3 regions of the Microcoleus sp. B9-D4 genome follow, and region 1 is predicted to be linked to each of the others. Evidence: riboswitches for the same ligand, from Rfam matches in the RefSeq annotation. Region 1 holds a riboswitch; each other region holds the start of a gene.

The links. A riboswitch is a leader RNA that binds a small molecule or an ion and turns the genes downstream of it on or off. The one in region 1 is predicted to bind cobalamin.
Region 2: it holds a riboswitch for cobalamin, as region 1 does, so the genes downstream of both, QUB24_RS28150 (DUF1636 domain-containing protein) here and QUB24_RS06485 (CbtB-domain containing protein) in region 1, are expected to answer to the same signal.
Region 3: it holds a riboswitch for cobalamin, as region 1 does, so the genes downstream of both, QUB24_RS31620 (hypothetical protein) here and QUB24_RS06485 (CbtB-domain containing protein) in region 1, are expected to answer to the same signal.

The regions. Positions count from the first base shown of each region.
Region 1 covers NZ_JAUBTS010000007.1:95,031-100,359, reverse strand. The annotation lists gene QUB24_RS06500 (hypothetical protein) at 1-24, shown strand, start outside; gene QUB24_RS06495 (vitamin K epoxide reductase family protein) at 80-1,000, shown strand; gene QUB24_RS06490 (hypothetical protein) at 1,070-2,260, opposite strand; gene QUB24_RS06485 (CbtB-domain containing protein) at 2,406-2,603, opposite strand; cobalamin riboswitch at 2,622-2,764, opposite strand; gene QUB24_RS06480 (Nramp family divalent metal transporter) at 2,933-4,237, shown strand; partial or broken gene QUB24_RS06475 (transposase) at 4,247-4,951, shown strand.
Region 2 covers NZ_JAUBTS010000068.1:22,111-27,439, reverse strand. The annotation lists gene QUB24_RS28160 (protein kinase domain-containing protein) at 1-1,098, opposite strand, end outside; gene QUB24_RS28155 (serine/threonine-protein kinase) at 1,212-2,900, opposite strand; cobalamin riboswitch at 3,035-3,181, shown strand; gene QUB24_RS28150 (DUF1636 domain-containing protein) at 3,204-3,614, shown strand; gene cobW (cobalamin biosynthesis protein CobW) at 3,881-4,915, shown strand; gene QUB24_RS28140 (GTP-binding protein) at 5,098-5,329, shown strand, end outside.
Region 3 covers NZ_JAUBTS010000102.1:4,939-10,267, forward strand. The annotation lists gene cbiQ (cobalt ECF transporter T component CbiQ) at 1-159, shown strand, start outside; gene QUB24_RS31600 (ABC transporter substrate-binding protein) at 558-1,970, shown strand; gene QUB24_RS31605 (hypothetical protein) at 1,954-2,121, shown strand; gene QUB24_RS31610 (hypothetical protein) at 2,178-2,696, shown strand; gene QUB24_RS31615 (Uma2 family endonuclease) at 2,967-3,545, shown strand; cobalamin riboswitch at 3,584-3,728, shown strand; gene QUB24_RS31620 (hypothetical protein) at 3,886-4,326, shown strand; gene QUB24_RS31625 (methyltransferase domain-containing protein) at 4,346-5,212, shown strand.

The DNA of each region.
Region 1 (5,329 bases):
GTGGCTTATTTCATCAAAGTGTAAAATGGTTGGTAATACAATTTAGTCTTGGGAAATATCCAGCACAGGAAAAAATATTATGCGTCGTCAACGTTCCATGCCTTGGATTCACCGCTATTCTCGTCCGCTCACGGCAGGAATTGCCTCGATAGGGGCTGCGATCACTGCTTATCTAACAGTGGTTAAGTTATCCAACGGAACGGCAGTTTGTCCGATCGAAGGCTGCGATATCGTGCTTTCGAGTCCTTATGCCTATGTCTTTGGTTTGCCTCTTTCTTTGTTCGGTTTTTTGGGCTATTTGAGCATGATAGTTTTTGCCGTAGCTCCCCTATTGGTCAATCCCGCAGAACAGAAGAGTCTCCGCTCTAAGTTAGAGTCTTGGACGGGACTATTTCTGTTTGCTGGTAGCACAGCTATGACGATTTTCAGCGGCTATCTGATGTATGTACTGGCTGTTGATATTAAAGCAGCTTGTATTTACTGTATTGCATCTGCTTTGTTTGCAACTAGCTTGTTTGTCTTAGCATTAATAGGTCGCGAATGGGATGATATCGGGCAACTATTTTTTATAGGAATTGTGGTGTCTATGTTAGTGCTGATTTCCTCTCTGGCTCTTTATGCCGATGTGAATAATCTCGGTACAGCTAACGAGACTAGCATCAAGACTACGACATCTTCCGGTACTTCAGAAATTGCTTTAGCGCAGCATTTAAAAATAGTGGGTGCTAAAATGTACGGCTCTTTTACCTGCGATCATTGTCAAGCACAGAAAGCAAGTTTCGGCAAAGAAGCGGCGGGCATTATCAATTATATTGAGTGCAATCCTCAAGGGAAAAATGCTCGGCGGGATCTTTGCGAAGCTGCGAAGATTCAAGGGACTCCCACTTGGGAAATTAACGGTAAGTTTTACCAAGGGCAAAAATCTTTGCAGGAGTTAGCGGATTTATCTGGCTATCAGGGAACTCGCGAATTTAAAGAGCTCTCAAATCAGGAACGTTGACAAGAGTGATTTCTGGCGATCGACTTAATCATAGTCGATCGCACTTAAATTAAATTATCCGAAATCCGGTTAAATGCGCCCTACTCTCACCCGCAGCCCAAGCAAACGGCGCTGCAATCCAAATCCGATCGCCATCCCCGCGATTACAATGCCTGTAAAGTAAGCTAAAACAGTCAACCGCACTGAAAGAGGAGGCGCGACTCCCTCAACTTCAATACTTTGTAAAACCTGGAATGGTGAAAACTGACGGGCCCCGTTGGGTTGGGGAGAAACTTCTACCTCTACTTTGTGAGGTGCGCCATCAAAAAACTGCTCTTGCCATATCAGTTTTCCGGCTGCATCCGGGACACCTTTGTAGGCAAAAGCAATCCAATCATTTTCGAGTTGGGTGACTTTAACATTGAACAATACATCTGTGACTGGCTGATTTGTTTTGGTATCGGTGACTTGAACTTGTAAATTAGCAGCTTTCCCTACTGTCGCACTAACATCTCCAGAAAGTCGCACCTGTAAACCCTGAGATTGCACAATGGGGCTAGTTTTTTCTGTCGGTTTAGATTCTGTCATGTGAGACATTGGCATCGACATCTCAGACTGGGCAATTTCAGCACTGACATTAACATATAACAAGGTAGCGATCGCAATTATTATCGCCCCACTTAACAGCAATCGCACTCTTTCAGGCGCTATTTCTCCTGCTTGGATTTTGGGCTTTCCTCCAATCGCCAAGCCGCCACCTAGCCCAACAACCAACAAAATCACAGCTAAAATCCCAAAATTGCGATACTTCACCCCGTTTTCCGGCACGGATAGTGTTAAAGTTTGCTGAATAGGAGTAAAAGCATTTTCTGCGATCGGAGTCACCTTTGCTAACAATTGATAATTTCCCCTAATGGGCAGCATTTGCTGGATTTGTAACTCACCTTTAGCTGCAACAGCCTCTATATCCAGCAACTTTGTTCCCTCCACGATCGGAAAATCGGTGGTAAACCAATGATTTTTAGGCGGAGTTAAAATTGTCAAACTAATTCGAGCATTCTCTAAAGGAATCCCCGCTGCATCTAAAGCTTGCAGCTTTAACGACACTGGAGATAAAGGTGTAGTTGCCTCGGCTTCAAAGGGTAAAATCTGGCTGATTGGGGGTTCAGAAGTCAGTCGCACAGTTGATTGTGGAGACTGCGAAAACCCTACCCAACCATAGAAAAAGATACTCATCATGCAGACAGCACTGATGAGCGCAGAAAACTTTAATTTTGACATTTTAATTCTGGACTTTTAAGGAATCTCGCGCGGGGTGGGGGCGGGTTTATTTAACCTGTCTGCACTCTGAGAAAGCTCGCAGGTTTACCCGCCCCAACAGGTTAAACGAATCGCACTGCAATATCTCAAATAAAAACAATCTTGTTTAGTGACAACTAACCATCAAAGTGTGGTGGCGCAGAGAGTGTACCTTGTTATGGACGGCGGGATAAGTTGTAAAGTAAACAGTCCAGACAGTCAAAGCGCATAGGGAGATGTAGAGCGTCGCTTGCACGGGTGTTGAAAGCGTCAACCGTGCCGTTTGTTGCCAAACCGAAGAAGAAGAAGATTGAGTAGTCATCATGTACCTCGCAGATGAATAAAGTAAATTTGGGCATCGGCGGGCATCCTGACTTGGAGAACTTGTCTCCTTCACAGTTGCGGGACAGTGCCGGACTTACACCGAACTTTCCCCGTTACCTCTGGTGGCTGTTCCTCACCAGAACCGATTTGATATTCAGAGCATATCACACATTCTGTTGCTGCATTCACATTACCTGGAGTGTTAGATAAAAAATACACAACTTCATATTTCTTGCAACTTTGGCGGATTTTGAGCAATACGACTGATGAAATTTAACAGAATTTGTGAGATTATGAAAATAATATGAAAATTATTTAACAATAAAACCAATGACTCACCCCGAAAACAGACCCAGCCTTCCTGAAGTCCACCGCAGCGTCCCCGTTCCCAACAGCAAAGGTTTCTGGCGTAAAATGCTGGCCTACGCAGGGCCGGGATATTTGGTTTCAGTGGGTTACATGGACCCCGGAAACTGGGCGACTGACTTAGCGGGGGGAGCCAAGTTTGGCTATGCGCTATTAAGTGTGATTTTGCTATCTAATTTGATGGCAATTTTGCTGCAATCACTCTGCGTGCGTTTGGGAGTGGCAACGGGACGAGATTTGGCACAAGCTTGTCGAGATTATTTCAGTCCGCGAGTCAGTTTTTTGCTGTGGATACTTTGTGAAATTGCTATTTCTGCTTGCGATTTAGCTGAACTTGTTGGAAGTGCGATCGGACTGCAATTGCTATTTGGTATTCCCTTAGTTTGGGGAGTGTGCATCACTGCGCTAGATGTAATAATGGTATTATTTTTACAAGGAAAAGGCTTTCGTTATATCGAAGCTTTGGTGATTACGATTATTGCAATTATTGGCGGTTGTTTTATTGCAGAAATGATTTTTGCAAAACCTGATGCCGGAGGAGTTTTACTCGGTTATGTTCCCAGCCTAGAGATTTTGCAAAATCAGGCAATGCTTTATATTGCGGTGGGTATTTTGGGGGCAACTGTGATGCCGCACAATCTTTACTTGCATTCGTCGATCGTGCAAACTCGCTCTTGGGAAGAAACTGCTGATAAAAAATGGGAAGCAATTAAATTTGGCACAATTGATTCCACCGTAGCGCTGTCAATAGCTTTGTTTATTAATTCAGCAATTCTGATATTGTCGGCTGCAAGCTTTCATTTTTCCGGGTATCAAGAAGTAGCAGAAATTCAAGATGCTTACAAACTGCTTTCTCCGGTACTGGGTGTGGGTTCTGCTAGTGCAATTTTTGCCTTTGCTTTATTGGCTTCGGGGCAGAACTCAACCTTGACAGCAACTTTAGCAGGACAGATTGTGATGGAAGGGTTTCTAAATTTTCGGCTGCGACCTTGGTTGCGGCGCTTGCTGACTCGACTGATTGCAATTGTGCCGGCTTTGATCGTAATTATCTTGTTTGGTGAAGGCAGTACAACTAATTTACTGGTTTTCAGTCAAGTGATTCTCAGTTTGCAATTACCCTTTGCAGTAATTCCCTTGGTAATGTTTACCTCAAACCGCAACTTAATGGGAGAGTTTGTGAATCCATTTTGGCTGAAAGCCTTAGCTTGGTTAGTGGCTAGTATTATAGTAGGATTAAATAGTTGGCTGTTATTGCAGACTATTTTCTAGTAATCTGCGATTGCGGTAGAGGCAGGAACACATTTAATATTTGATGCCTTAATGTGTCCATATAAAATGGGAGAAAGAGTAAGAGCGTTAAAGTTGTTACGCTCAGTAACGCCAGGAATGCTATTGATGTGGGATAGAGGCTTACATTCTTATGCGATGGTAGAAGCTACAGTCAGTAAAGGTTGTGAGTAGAAGAGTGCGAATTCCATCCAACGTTAAATTCTTAAACCAAACACTATTAGATGATGGTTCATATTTGAGGAAAGATTTATCCATCAGGCAAACTAAGAAAAAAAAGATTTAAGCCCATACAGGTAAGAGTAATTGAGTACACAATTGAGGCTCCCGAACACCCAGTCACACAAATTAGATATCGTTTAATTACGAGCTTGTTGGACGCTGAAAAATTTCCAGCCCAGTCACTTGCTTGTGAATATCATCAACGTTGGGAAGTCGAGAATACTATTGATGAAGTCAAAGTACATTTATTGGGAAGAAAAACTCATATTCGTTCTCAAAGACCGAAAGAAGTGGTACAAGAAATTTATGGTTTACTACTAGGACCGAAGAGCTGTACGGTCATTAATTTTTCAAGCTGCAAGCAGTGCCGGTGTTTCACCATTGCGTCTGTCTTTTACTGGAACATTACGAGTGATTCGTCGTGCTCTGCCAAAATTCCAGCGGTTACAACCACAAGAAATTCTCTTCTTTTGAATTGGTTAACTTTAGAGATACTTGACCAACTTCTACCTGAAATGGTTCATAGAAACAACCCAAGAGTTGTGAAAAAGCCTGTCTCAAAATTTCGCTCTAAACAAGTTAAACACAGAGGTACTGGAATAATAATGAATCCTCCTGTATTTATTGTTTTAAGCACTGCATAGCCCTTAACTGAACCGTATTGGCGCAGAAGGGACAGGTCCACACTTGGCCTTGATTGAAGGGAAGCATGACTCCCTGCGTGCGATCGGCGCCCCAATCTAGGATACACCGACTTTGAAAACACGCCCTAGGGATTCAAGAGACAGCAGATCATGGTGTCCAGGGTGTTGATTTCTCCTTTTTAGAGGTTCTCAAAAATTTCTTTTCATT
Region 2 (5,329 bases), on a different contig from region 1:
ATAACCTCTATATTTTCCCTCTAGCAACTTAGTAGCACTGACAGCAAAATAGACTTTATTGTGTTGTTTCAAAGACCAAACATCTCTAGTTTTTTTCGATTCTAGTTCGTCAGTTAACATCACTTGAGTCTGAGGATTTAACTTTACTGCGTTGATTATTAGTTTGAGATCGACTGCTGTTTGAGGTTCGGAAAATTTCCACAGCCAAGGAAACAGCAAAGGAATAAAAATAGCAGCAATTGCTGTTAATAATCGGACTGATATCAGTGCGATTTTTGACTTGTTACGCGGCTGAACTACCTCTAGGGGAATCAAAGCATTGAGGGCAGCATCTGCGAAAGGATAGCGGTGTTTGAAATTGGGTTCCACCATTTTTTGCAGCCAGTCAAGAAACTCTGGAGTTAGCTGCGGCAAGCGATTTTTAAAATTAATCCGCCCCGTATCGTCCATCAAGCTGCCAATTTCGGTAGAATTGATGCCGATTAGCAAGCAAATTAGCGTCGCGCCGAGACTGTATAAATCCGATGCAACAGTTAGCTGCCGATTGAACATTTGTTCTGGCGGCATAAAGCCCAAAGTGCCTTTCACAACGCTGCTGGCCGCCACTTCTCCCCCGCCGATTCTAGCAAATCCGAAATCGACAAGGCTGACATTCATCCGGTCATTTACTAAGATATTTTCGGGTTTTAAATCTCTGTGGATGACTGGCGGAACCCGATTTTGCAGGTATTTGAGTATTTCTAAAACAGAGATAGCAATTTGCTTGATTTGTTCGGGTTTCCAGCGGTTAGAATTTGCCAAGGAAGGGGAATCTTTGTATTCTTGCACCATGCAGAAACCCGATGCAGTTGGGAAGGAATCTAAATAGCGGGGAATGCTAGGATAGTCGAGTTCTCGCAAAATTTTAATTTCTTGTTCGCACGCTTGATATTGAGCCCAATTAGCGCCTGTTTGGGCAAATTGAAATTGTTTGACGGCGACGGAACGTTTGGTATTAATTTCGGTAGCGAGATAAGTAACTCTACCGCCAGCGCGATTGTGTCCGAGTTCGCGGGTTATTTGATAGCCGTAGTTGGAAAAGTCAGGAAAAGCATTCATAGGTAAACAGTTGATAGTTGATAGTTTATGGTTGATAGTTGACTGTTGGGAGTTGATAGTTGATAGTTGTCAGTAGTGCGAGCTTAAGAACTCGCGAACGAGAGTTCAGTTGTTTACGGTTTAATTAAATTGGGTTCGGATTTGTGATAGTGGGCAAGGATTCTTTTTGATTTAAAAACACTCATTTCAAACAAAGGAATTGCAGTAACTACTAAAGATACCATTATCGTTCCTCCTACAGCTATCATTTCCATGGGTTCAACCCATTCTAATTGACTACCGACTTTTAAAAACAGGTAAAATAATAATCCAAGACTCATACAAAATCCGGCACAAAGAAAGGCTATTTGGGCAGCATCTACTTCAATAATTTGTCTGGATCTCTGCTCGTCAATCACATGGTTAAACATCAAATGAACTATTTTGTAAATCAAGGATGCCATTGCTAGAATTAAGGCGGCTATAAGGCTCCCTCCTAATGCTCCCAGTAAAGTTACTTCGCCCTCAATCAAGGAATATATCAAACCTAACAAAATTAACAAAATGAACCAAGTTAAGTGGAAGATCAACTCGGACATTAAACCTGCTAAAATAAAGCCGCACATAAAAGTCAGCCTGTATGCAGAAAAAGAATTAGTTTTTTGCGGTACGGGCAGCGGGGCTGTTGTAGCTTGCAATTCTATTGTATGAGTTTGGGGTTCAGAATTTGCGCGCAAGATGATTTGGCGGTTGTAAGTTTGACTGGCCAGCAATTTGCTCGTATCGACGGCGATTGTGCACTCGATATTATTGCTTTCAAATGCCTGCGGTTCAAAGGAGATCCAAGAGTGGTCGTAGGGCGTGTGGGGCGGATCGTTCGGATGCGGCGCAACTTCCCATCTTCCTGTTAAAATTGTATCGGGAATTGGGTTGCTAATTGCAATAGTTTGTGTTAAGATTTCTCCATATTCAGTAGCAGTGAATTGAATGCGATCGCGCTCAATTCTCACTTTCGGCAAGCTGCTGACATCCAAAGATTGTAGCGCAGCTAAAGCATCAGCCGCCGACTGATATCTATCTTGAATTCTCGGCGCTACCATCCTTTCCAGCCAATTCATCCAACCTTGCTGCAACGGCGGTACTAAATGCCGGAAATGAATGCCATAATTGGCATCAACTAAATTACCGACATCCGCAGATTTCGTACCAGTTAACAAGCAAATCAGCGTTATCCCCAAGCCGTAAAGATCCGAGGCTTTGGTTAATTCTCGGTTGAACATTTGTTCGGGTGGCATAAATCCCATCGTGCCTTTGACAACGCTGCTGGCGGCAATGTTTCCGCATCCCAAGCGCGCAAAACCGAAGTCTACTAAGTAAACATTTAACTCTTCGTCGATTAACAAGTTTTCCGGTTTGATGTCGCGGTGAATTACGGGCGGTTTCTGGGATTGCAGGTAAGCTATAATTTCTAAAGTTGCGATCGCAATTTGCTTGATATCCGGCGGCGAAAAAGTCCGGGCGACTGCAGATTCGGCATTTTTGTATTCCTGCACCATGCAGAAACCGCTGTCAGTCTGGAAAGAATCGAGATAGCGTGGGATGCCAGGACGATCCAGATTTTGCAAAACTTTAATTTCTTGTTCGTAAGCTTCGTATTCGGCCCAGCTAGCACCTAATTGAGCAAATTGAAATTGCTTAATTACAACGGATTTTTTAGTGTTAATTTTTGTGGCGAGATAGGTGACGCGGCCGCCCAGACTGTTGTATCCGAGTTCGCGACTTATTTGATAGCCATGTTGGGAAAAGTCAGGAAAAGCGTTCATAGGTAATTACTATGGTTGGTAGTAAGGACTTTAGTCCTGAAGCAGTTATCTTATAAGGACTAAAGTCCTTACTACGAACAAAACGATCGCTCCTACAAACATAACTTTTTTGAAAAAAGGCGGCAAGTGCGGTATGATGTGATTTCGCGATCGGTTCTAGCGGGGAGCAGTCGCTAGAGGAAACGGGGAAAGTTCGGTGCAAGTCCGACGCTGTCCCGCAACTGTAATGAAACCCTTGGGGTTTTTCAAGTCAGAATGCCCGCCGATATCTAACTCACTTTTGAACGCATCTGCGAGGTACGGATGATGGATGGAATTAACACGGCTGTACGCACAAAGCACAGTCTATTTGTTTGCACTGCTTGTGCTAGTGTTTGGAAAAACGGCAAGCGCGAAGGTAAAAGCGGCGGTCAACAATTCATGGAAAATTTGTCGCAACTCGCTAAAAATTGGAAGTTTTCTGATAAGTTTGAGATTCAAGAGGTTGAGTGCATGAGTGCTTGCAGTCACTCTTGTGCGGTGTCTTTTGCTGCTGTTGGAAAGTACACTTATCTGTTTGGCGATTTACCTGCAAATGAGTCGGAAAGCGTCGCGGCTGTACTCGAATGTGCGGGTCAATACTATGCTAAACCGGACGGTTTGTTGCCTTGGTCAGAGCGTCCTCAAGCTCTGAAAAAAGGTGTTTTAGCAAAGATTCCACCACTGGGAAATTAGACCCTTTCTCGTTACCATGCTCTACCCATCGCCGATAACTAAGGCGACCCATCCGCCAGGGACTTAAGTCCCTGGCTAATAGCGAAAGTCCTCTAAAGAGGACTGAGAATAAAAATTTTAAACTCATTAGTCCTCTTGAGAGGACTTTCGCTTTGAGGCAGGGGTTTAAACCTCTGCCGGACTGTCGGTTTAACGAGTTTTCTGTCCGCAATTGCCTGACCCAAAATTGAAAGATATTCAATCACACTACAACAACAAAATTATCAATGCACAAAATTCCTGTTACTGTCATCACTGGTTTTCTCGGTAGCGGCAAAACTACCTTAATTCGCCACTTATTGCAAAATAATCAAGGTCGCCGCATTGCTGTTCTGGTTAACGAATTTGGCGAAATCGGAATTGACGGAGAACTGCTGCGCGATTGCCAAGTTTGCGACGAAGAAGAAAATGTTAGCAGCAATATTGTTGAACTAACAAATGGTTGTCTTTGCTGCACTGTTCAAGAGGAATTCTTGCCGACTATGCAGGAATTGTTGAAGCGCCGAGAACAAATTGATTGTATCTTAATTGAGACTTCTGGCCTCGCACTTCCTAAACCTTTGATTCAAGCTTTTCGCTGGCCGGAAATTCGCACGGGTGCTACTGTAGACGGTGTTGTTGCTGTTGTCGATTGCGAAGCTATTGCTAGCGGTACTTTTGTCGGTGATATCGATGCTTTGATGGCACAGCGGCAGGCCGATTCTAGTTTAGATCACGAAACTCCGATCGAGGAATTGTTTGAAGACCAGTTAGCCTGTGCCGATATGGTACTTTTAACGAAGGTCGATCGCGTAGATGCTGAAACTCACAAGAAAGTCCAAAGCTGGTTGCAGCAAGAGTTGCGTCCGAGTGTGAAAATTGTGCCTTGCAAAGGTGGCGAAATTAACCCCGATGTGTTAATGGGATTTAATGCGGCGGTTGAGGATGATTTGGAGTCTCGTCCGAGTCACCACGACACTGAGGAGGAACACGAGCACGATGATGATATTAACTCGACTTACTTTATTGCCGATCGCGAATTTGAACCTGAAGCTTTGGTGAAAAAACTGCAATCCTTGATGCAGCAGGAGGAAATCTATCGGATTAAAGGGTTTGTGGCGGTTCCCAAGAAACCGATGAGGATGGTGTTGCAAGGTGTGGGTTCGCGGATAGAATATTTTTACGATCGCCCTTGGCAACCTTCCGAACTCCGCCAAACCAAATTAGTGCTGATCGGTAGAGAGTTAGAGCGCGATCGAATTGCAGCTATGATTAACAACTAATTGTCATCTGAGAGGGGCGGGTCGATCGATATTTTGAATTGCAGCAAATATTATTGGTAAAACTCGCTCCTCCAAGCTCTCACCAACAATTTATTAACATTATTTAATATTGTGGGCGCTGCCAGCAGGTCTGGTGTACAATAGCGATAATGGTTATCATTGTACAATAATCGAGGTCAAGTATGGTGACTGCTGGGGCGATCGAATCAGTTCCTGTTACCGTTCTCACGGGCTATCTGGGTGCAGGCAAAACTACGCTACTGAACCGCATTTTAACAGAGGAACACGGCAAAAAAGTTGCAGTCATCGTCAACGAATTCGGCGAAGTAGGCATCGACAACCAACTGATAATTGATGCCGACGAAGAAATTTTTGAGATGAACAACGGCTGCATTTGCTGTACAGTCCGAGGCG
Region 3 (5,329 bases), on a different contig from region 1:
AACTACCGTCAAGTTTCCTTGAGTTTAGCCTCGCGCGGCTTTAATGGAAAACTGCAAGTTTGGCATTCTTACCCTTATAAACCTTCGCGAAGATATACATTTGAAGCCGTGTTTGGGTGTACAGTTTTAACTTTGTTAAGCGCGGTATTTCAACATTAAATTACTCGTTCCCAGGCTCTGCCTGGTAACGCAGAACCGGAGGCTCTGCCTCCAATTTCCCCTTCGCCACGCGAGGCAGAGCAAGAGTGAAATCGTTTCCCAGGCAGAGCCTAGGAACCAGTCAATGGGGGCCAGAAACCGGGGTTTTTACAGAATATGTGGGCTGTAGCGCGTCTTCTGGGCAAAAAACCCGGTTTCTGAACAACCGCGCCTCCAGGAATATTGTTGATAATTCTCGTATTCTCGTTAGTTTAGCGGGCCGGATTTAAATAAGGGCGATCGCACTTGCAACAGCTATTACAAATATGACTTTTATGAACTTAATTAATGAATTATATGAATTGACGTGAACAGTAGTTGAATGAATAATTACAGTATCAAAATACAGAGAAAAAATCATGTATCAAGATACTAACAAAAAAAACAGCCCGCCGCCCATTGTTTTTATTATTGCCATCGGCTTAATTGGGTTTGGCGCATACAAGTTCCTTCCCGGTTTATTAAAATCCCAAACTTCAAATACACCTACATCTACATCTACATCGGCAACGATCGCACCCGGAGCGATCGCCAATCGTATCAGTTTAGGAAATCAGATATTGGTGACATCCCAAACCACACCAGATAAACAAGCAGGCGTTGAAGCTTTTAAGAACGGAGATTACTCAATTGCGATTCAGAATTTTCAGGCTTCGCTGAAACAAAATCGCAACGACCCGGAAACCATTATCTATTTGAATAATGCCACAGCCAGCAATAGTTCTGCCGTAAAAATTGCTGTCAGCGTCCCCATTGGTAGCAACCCCAATGTCGCCCAAGAAATCCTTCGAGGTGTGGCCCAAGCTCAGGATGAAATAAATACTAGCGGTGGCATAAATGGGGCAAAACTGCAAGTAGAAATTGTCAACGATGACAACAGTCAAGAGGTTGTCAAAGAAGTTGCAAGGACATTGACAAAAGATTCGAGTATACTAGCAGTAATTGGACACAATGCTAGCAACGCATCTCTCGAAGCTGCTCCGATCTATCAGCAAGAAAAACTGGTAATGGTGACACCGACGAGCTTTGCCAACAATCTATCAGGATTTGGCAGCTACATCTTTCGGACAGTACCCAATATTAGCTTAATGGCAGCTCCCTTAGCAGAATATGCCGTCAAAACAGCCGCCCAAACTAATATTGCCGTTTGTTATGACTCCCAAGCACCGGATAACATATCATTTAAAGATGAATTTGTGGCATCTCTTACTGCTGCTGGCGGCAAATTAGCTCCCACTGTTTGCGACTTTTCCTTACCCTCTTTTAATCCCGAAAGTGCGATCGCCGATGCTGTCAGCAAAGGTGCACAAGGATTGATGGTAGCGCCCCACATCGATCGCATTGACCGTGCGATTTCTCTGGCTCGCATCAATCGAGGCAAATTGCCACTCTACGGCAGCACTACGCTCTACACCTTTCAAACTTTAAAAGACGGACAAAAAGACGTTGACGGGCTTGTTTTGCCCGTTCCCTGGCATCCTGAAACTAATCCCGGTAGCCGTTTCCCAGAAAATGCCCGCCAGCGTTGGGGAGGCATTGTGAATTGGCGAACAGCAACGAGTTTTGACGCGACTCAAGCTGTCATCGCTGGCTTGCGACAAAGCAATACGCGGGAAGGATTGCAACAAGCACTCAGAAATGCGAGTTTTTCGACAGCCGGATCGAGCGAGGATGTGAAGTTTTTGCCCACGGGCGATCGGGCTGGTAAGCCGATTTTAGTGCAAGTTAAACAAGGAGGAAGCACTGGCTATAACTTTGTCCCGCTGCGGTAAGTTTGTTAAGTGCGAGGCGTTTCCTTTACATGAGGGATGGATACGGTACGTTTCCGACGGAAGTTCCCGCACTCCCGGTTCTGTGGACGATCGCGGCGGGGGACTGGGTTTGGAGGAATTTCCCTTCGGCGAAACACTACGGCTGCTTTAATATTTGAGCACAATTTCTGGTTATAATTATAAGCAACACCGCAGTGAACATTTGGTATGGGAAGAAAAGCAAAACTCAAAAAACAACGGCAAACAGAGCGACAACTACAGATGAAAGAAGGTCAACTTCCATCTATTACTCCTCCCCCAGTGGGTGAGCTTGTATATTCTAAAGATGCTTGGTTTAGTGATAATAAGCCCTTGAGTATCGATATTGTAAAAAGCGCCAGAACTCAAAGATATTTAGTTTGCCTAGATCCGAATCCCTCCCAGGAACACACCAGACAAGTTACTCTAACAGTTTGGGACAGTGTTGAGCGTGCAATTTTCGGAGGTGAAGAGGCAATTAAACATCTCAAGGCATACACCTATGAGCAACTTTGTGTTTTTAGGAATTTTCAAGAATTCATCTCTAAACTAAGTGATGATGACGATCAAGTAATCGCTGTAAGCCATGAGGGGAGAGTGCATACCGATCGGGAAACTCGGATGGCGGCGATGAGAGAATTTAATAAACACGCCATTGAGTCCGGGGATAATATCCGTTTTCGAGTAGATGGAGAGACGGTTCTTTGAATATAACTCGCTACTACGATAGGGATATCACTTAGTCGCAAGCCCCATAGCCTAGCGCTTTCCAATTGATATAAGCTTTTCGATCAACACCCCCAATTACTAAACCATAAACCAAACTTATTTTATTAGGTGATATAAGTTCCCATCACGCTAGAAAAGACACCAGTCGCGTGGAACAGGCATCTTGCCTGTTCCTGAGCTAATTTTACATGGAATTAGCAGAATTTTTAAGATAAACTGAAATGAGTAGATTAAAGGAGAGCGTTGTGTATGATCGCGCAAGTTGACACCAAAACCTACACCGCTGAGGAATATCTAGAATTAGAAATCAATTCTCAGGATCGGCATGAATTTATCAATGGGGAGATTGTTCTGATGGCTGGCGGCACACCGGATCACAATGAAATTACCACTAATTTAGTTGTTGCGCTGAAACTGGCGTTAAAAGGGAAATCATATCGGACTTTTAGTTCGGATCAGCGGCTTTGGGTTCCGCAGCTTAATAATTATACTTACCCGGATGTGATGGTGGTAGCGCGCCCGATCGAGCTCCAATCTGGACGAACGGATACAATTACTAATCCGCTGCTAATTGCTGAGGTGCTGTCTAAAGGTACTAAAGCTTATGACCGCGATGAAAAGTTTGCTGCTTATCGCAGTATTCCTAGTTTTCAGGAGTATTTATTAATCGACCAATATCGGCTACAGGTCGAGCAATATTCTAAAACTGATGCGAATAAGTGGATTTTTTCGGAATATAGCTGTATGGGCGATCGCCTCAGTTTAACCTCTGTTGCTGTGGAAATTTCGCTGGCAGATTTGTATGAAAATATTGAGTTTGGTGAATAGGCGGACGGTTTTTTGTCAAATGTTCCAAATAGTGGTAATATCCCCGTATATCGATCGGCTCTGATGGAGAACAGCCATCAGACGTAAGGGGGAAAGTTCGGTGCGAATCCGGCGCTGTCCCGCAACTGTAATGAGATTATTGCATCTCTGAGTCAGGATGCCCGCCGATTTGTTTACAATCATGTTTTTCATCTGCGAGGTATGGGTGATGGTGAGTTTATTATTTTTTTTATTATTGGATTGGGGTTTTTTAACCGCAGATATCAGCAGATGAACACAGATGAACGCTGATGTAATTCGATCTGTGTTCTGAAGCGTATATTATTTTAATGGAAAAGAAATGCGAATTGAAGATAGTGTTTGGCAGGGTAGTTTTGGCTACTGGCAAAACTTGTTTATTCACCAGAATATTTTGCCGATAGGACATACTGCTTGGAATGGCTTTTTGCATCGAGGACGAGGCTTGGTTGCTTGCAAAATCAATACTCCCATTAACGGTTCTGTGAATTGGAGCGTAGATACTATCAAGTACGATCTGGAATTTGTTTCCCAATTGTACGCAACTGCTTATTTGCAACAACTAGAAATAGAACCAAATACTGTTTTCAATCTGCTGCAAATCATTGATAGCTACGAACCCAAGGCAGCCATTATATTTTTGTCGATCGCAAACGGTCAGATTGATATCAATTTGTTGCAAAAGTTGGCAATTTCTCCTGTTGAGTGCTATGAACAAGTATGCAAGCGCTGGGAAGAATTTCAACTCTGCCCTAAATCCTAAAACTTACTAAATTTTCCGAATGCCGCAGCCAAAATCAATCGAAATTTCCAAGGTAACTCGCTACCAAAATGCAGCGCTTAATTACTATTTGGGCCTGACAGATTCGCCCTACCTTCACTACGGCTATTGGGAAACCCTACCTGTGCCCGCTGACGAACTAACGATCGCACGATTGCGCCTCGCTCAGCAAGCTTATACTGTAAAACTGTTGGATGCAATCCCCAAAGGCACTCATACGATACTCGATGTGGGCTGCGGGATTGGTGGAAATGCGGCTTATTTGCTCGATCGAGGTTTTGCAGTCGAAGGGCTCGCACCCGATCCGTTCCAACAACAGCGCTTTCTTAAGTGTACGGGCGATCGGGCAATCTTCCACCTCACGAGGTTTGAAGACTTCAAAGCAACCCATTTCTACGATCTTATTCTCTTTAGCGAAAGTAGCCAGTATATGTCGGCTGTTGATATTGCTAACGGTGCCGCCAAAATCCTCAATCCCGGCGGTTATGTTTTGCTGGCTGATATGCTGCGATCTGATGCTAATTATAAAGAGGGAATGTTCTCTAATTGTCATGTTGTTACGGAACTTCATGCAGCATTAAAGCAGGCTGGATTCACTTTAGTAAAAACTGAGGATATTTCCGCCCATATTTTGCCAACAATCGATTTGTATGTCGATACTTTCCGCCGATATGGACTGAATACAATGATCTATGTTGCAGATTTGATTGCGATCACAATTCCCCCCGTCCACAAATTCCTGCGCTGGATATTTCGTCGCTGGTTCAAGAAGCTGGTAGTTGAAGGATTGGAGGCAAGTCAACTTTTTGAGCAACATCTCTGTTATGAAATGCAACTTTGGCAGTTGTCAAAATCTGATCAAGGCTGACACAAATACAATGGAAAGCGGTAATCGGTAATTGGTAATCATTCATCGGTAATCGGTAATTGGAGGCATAGCCTCCGGGTATTTATTCCCAGGCAGAGCCTGGGAACAAGGCTATAA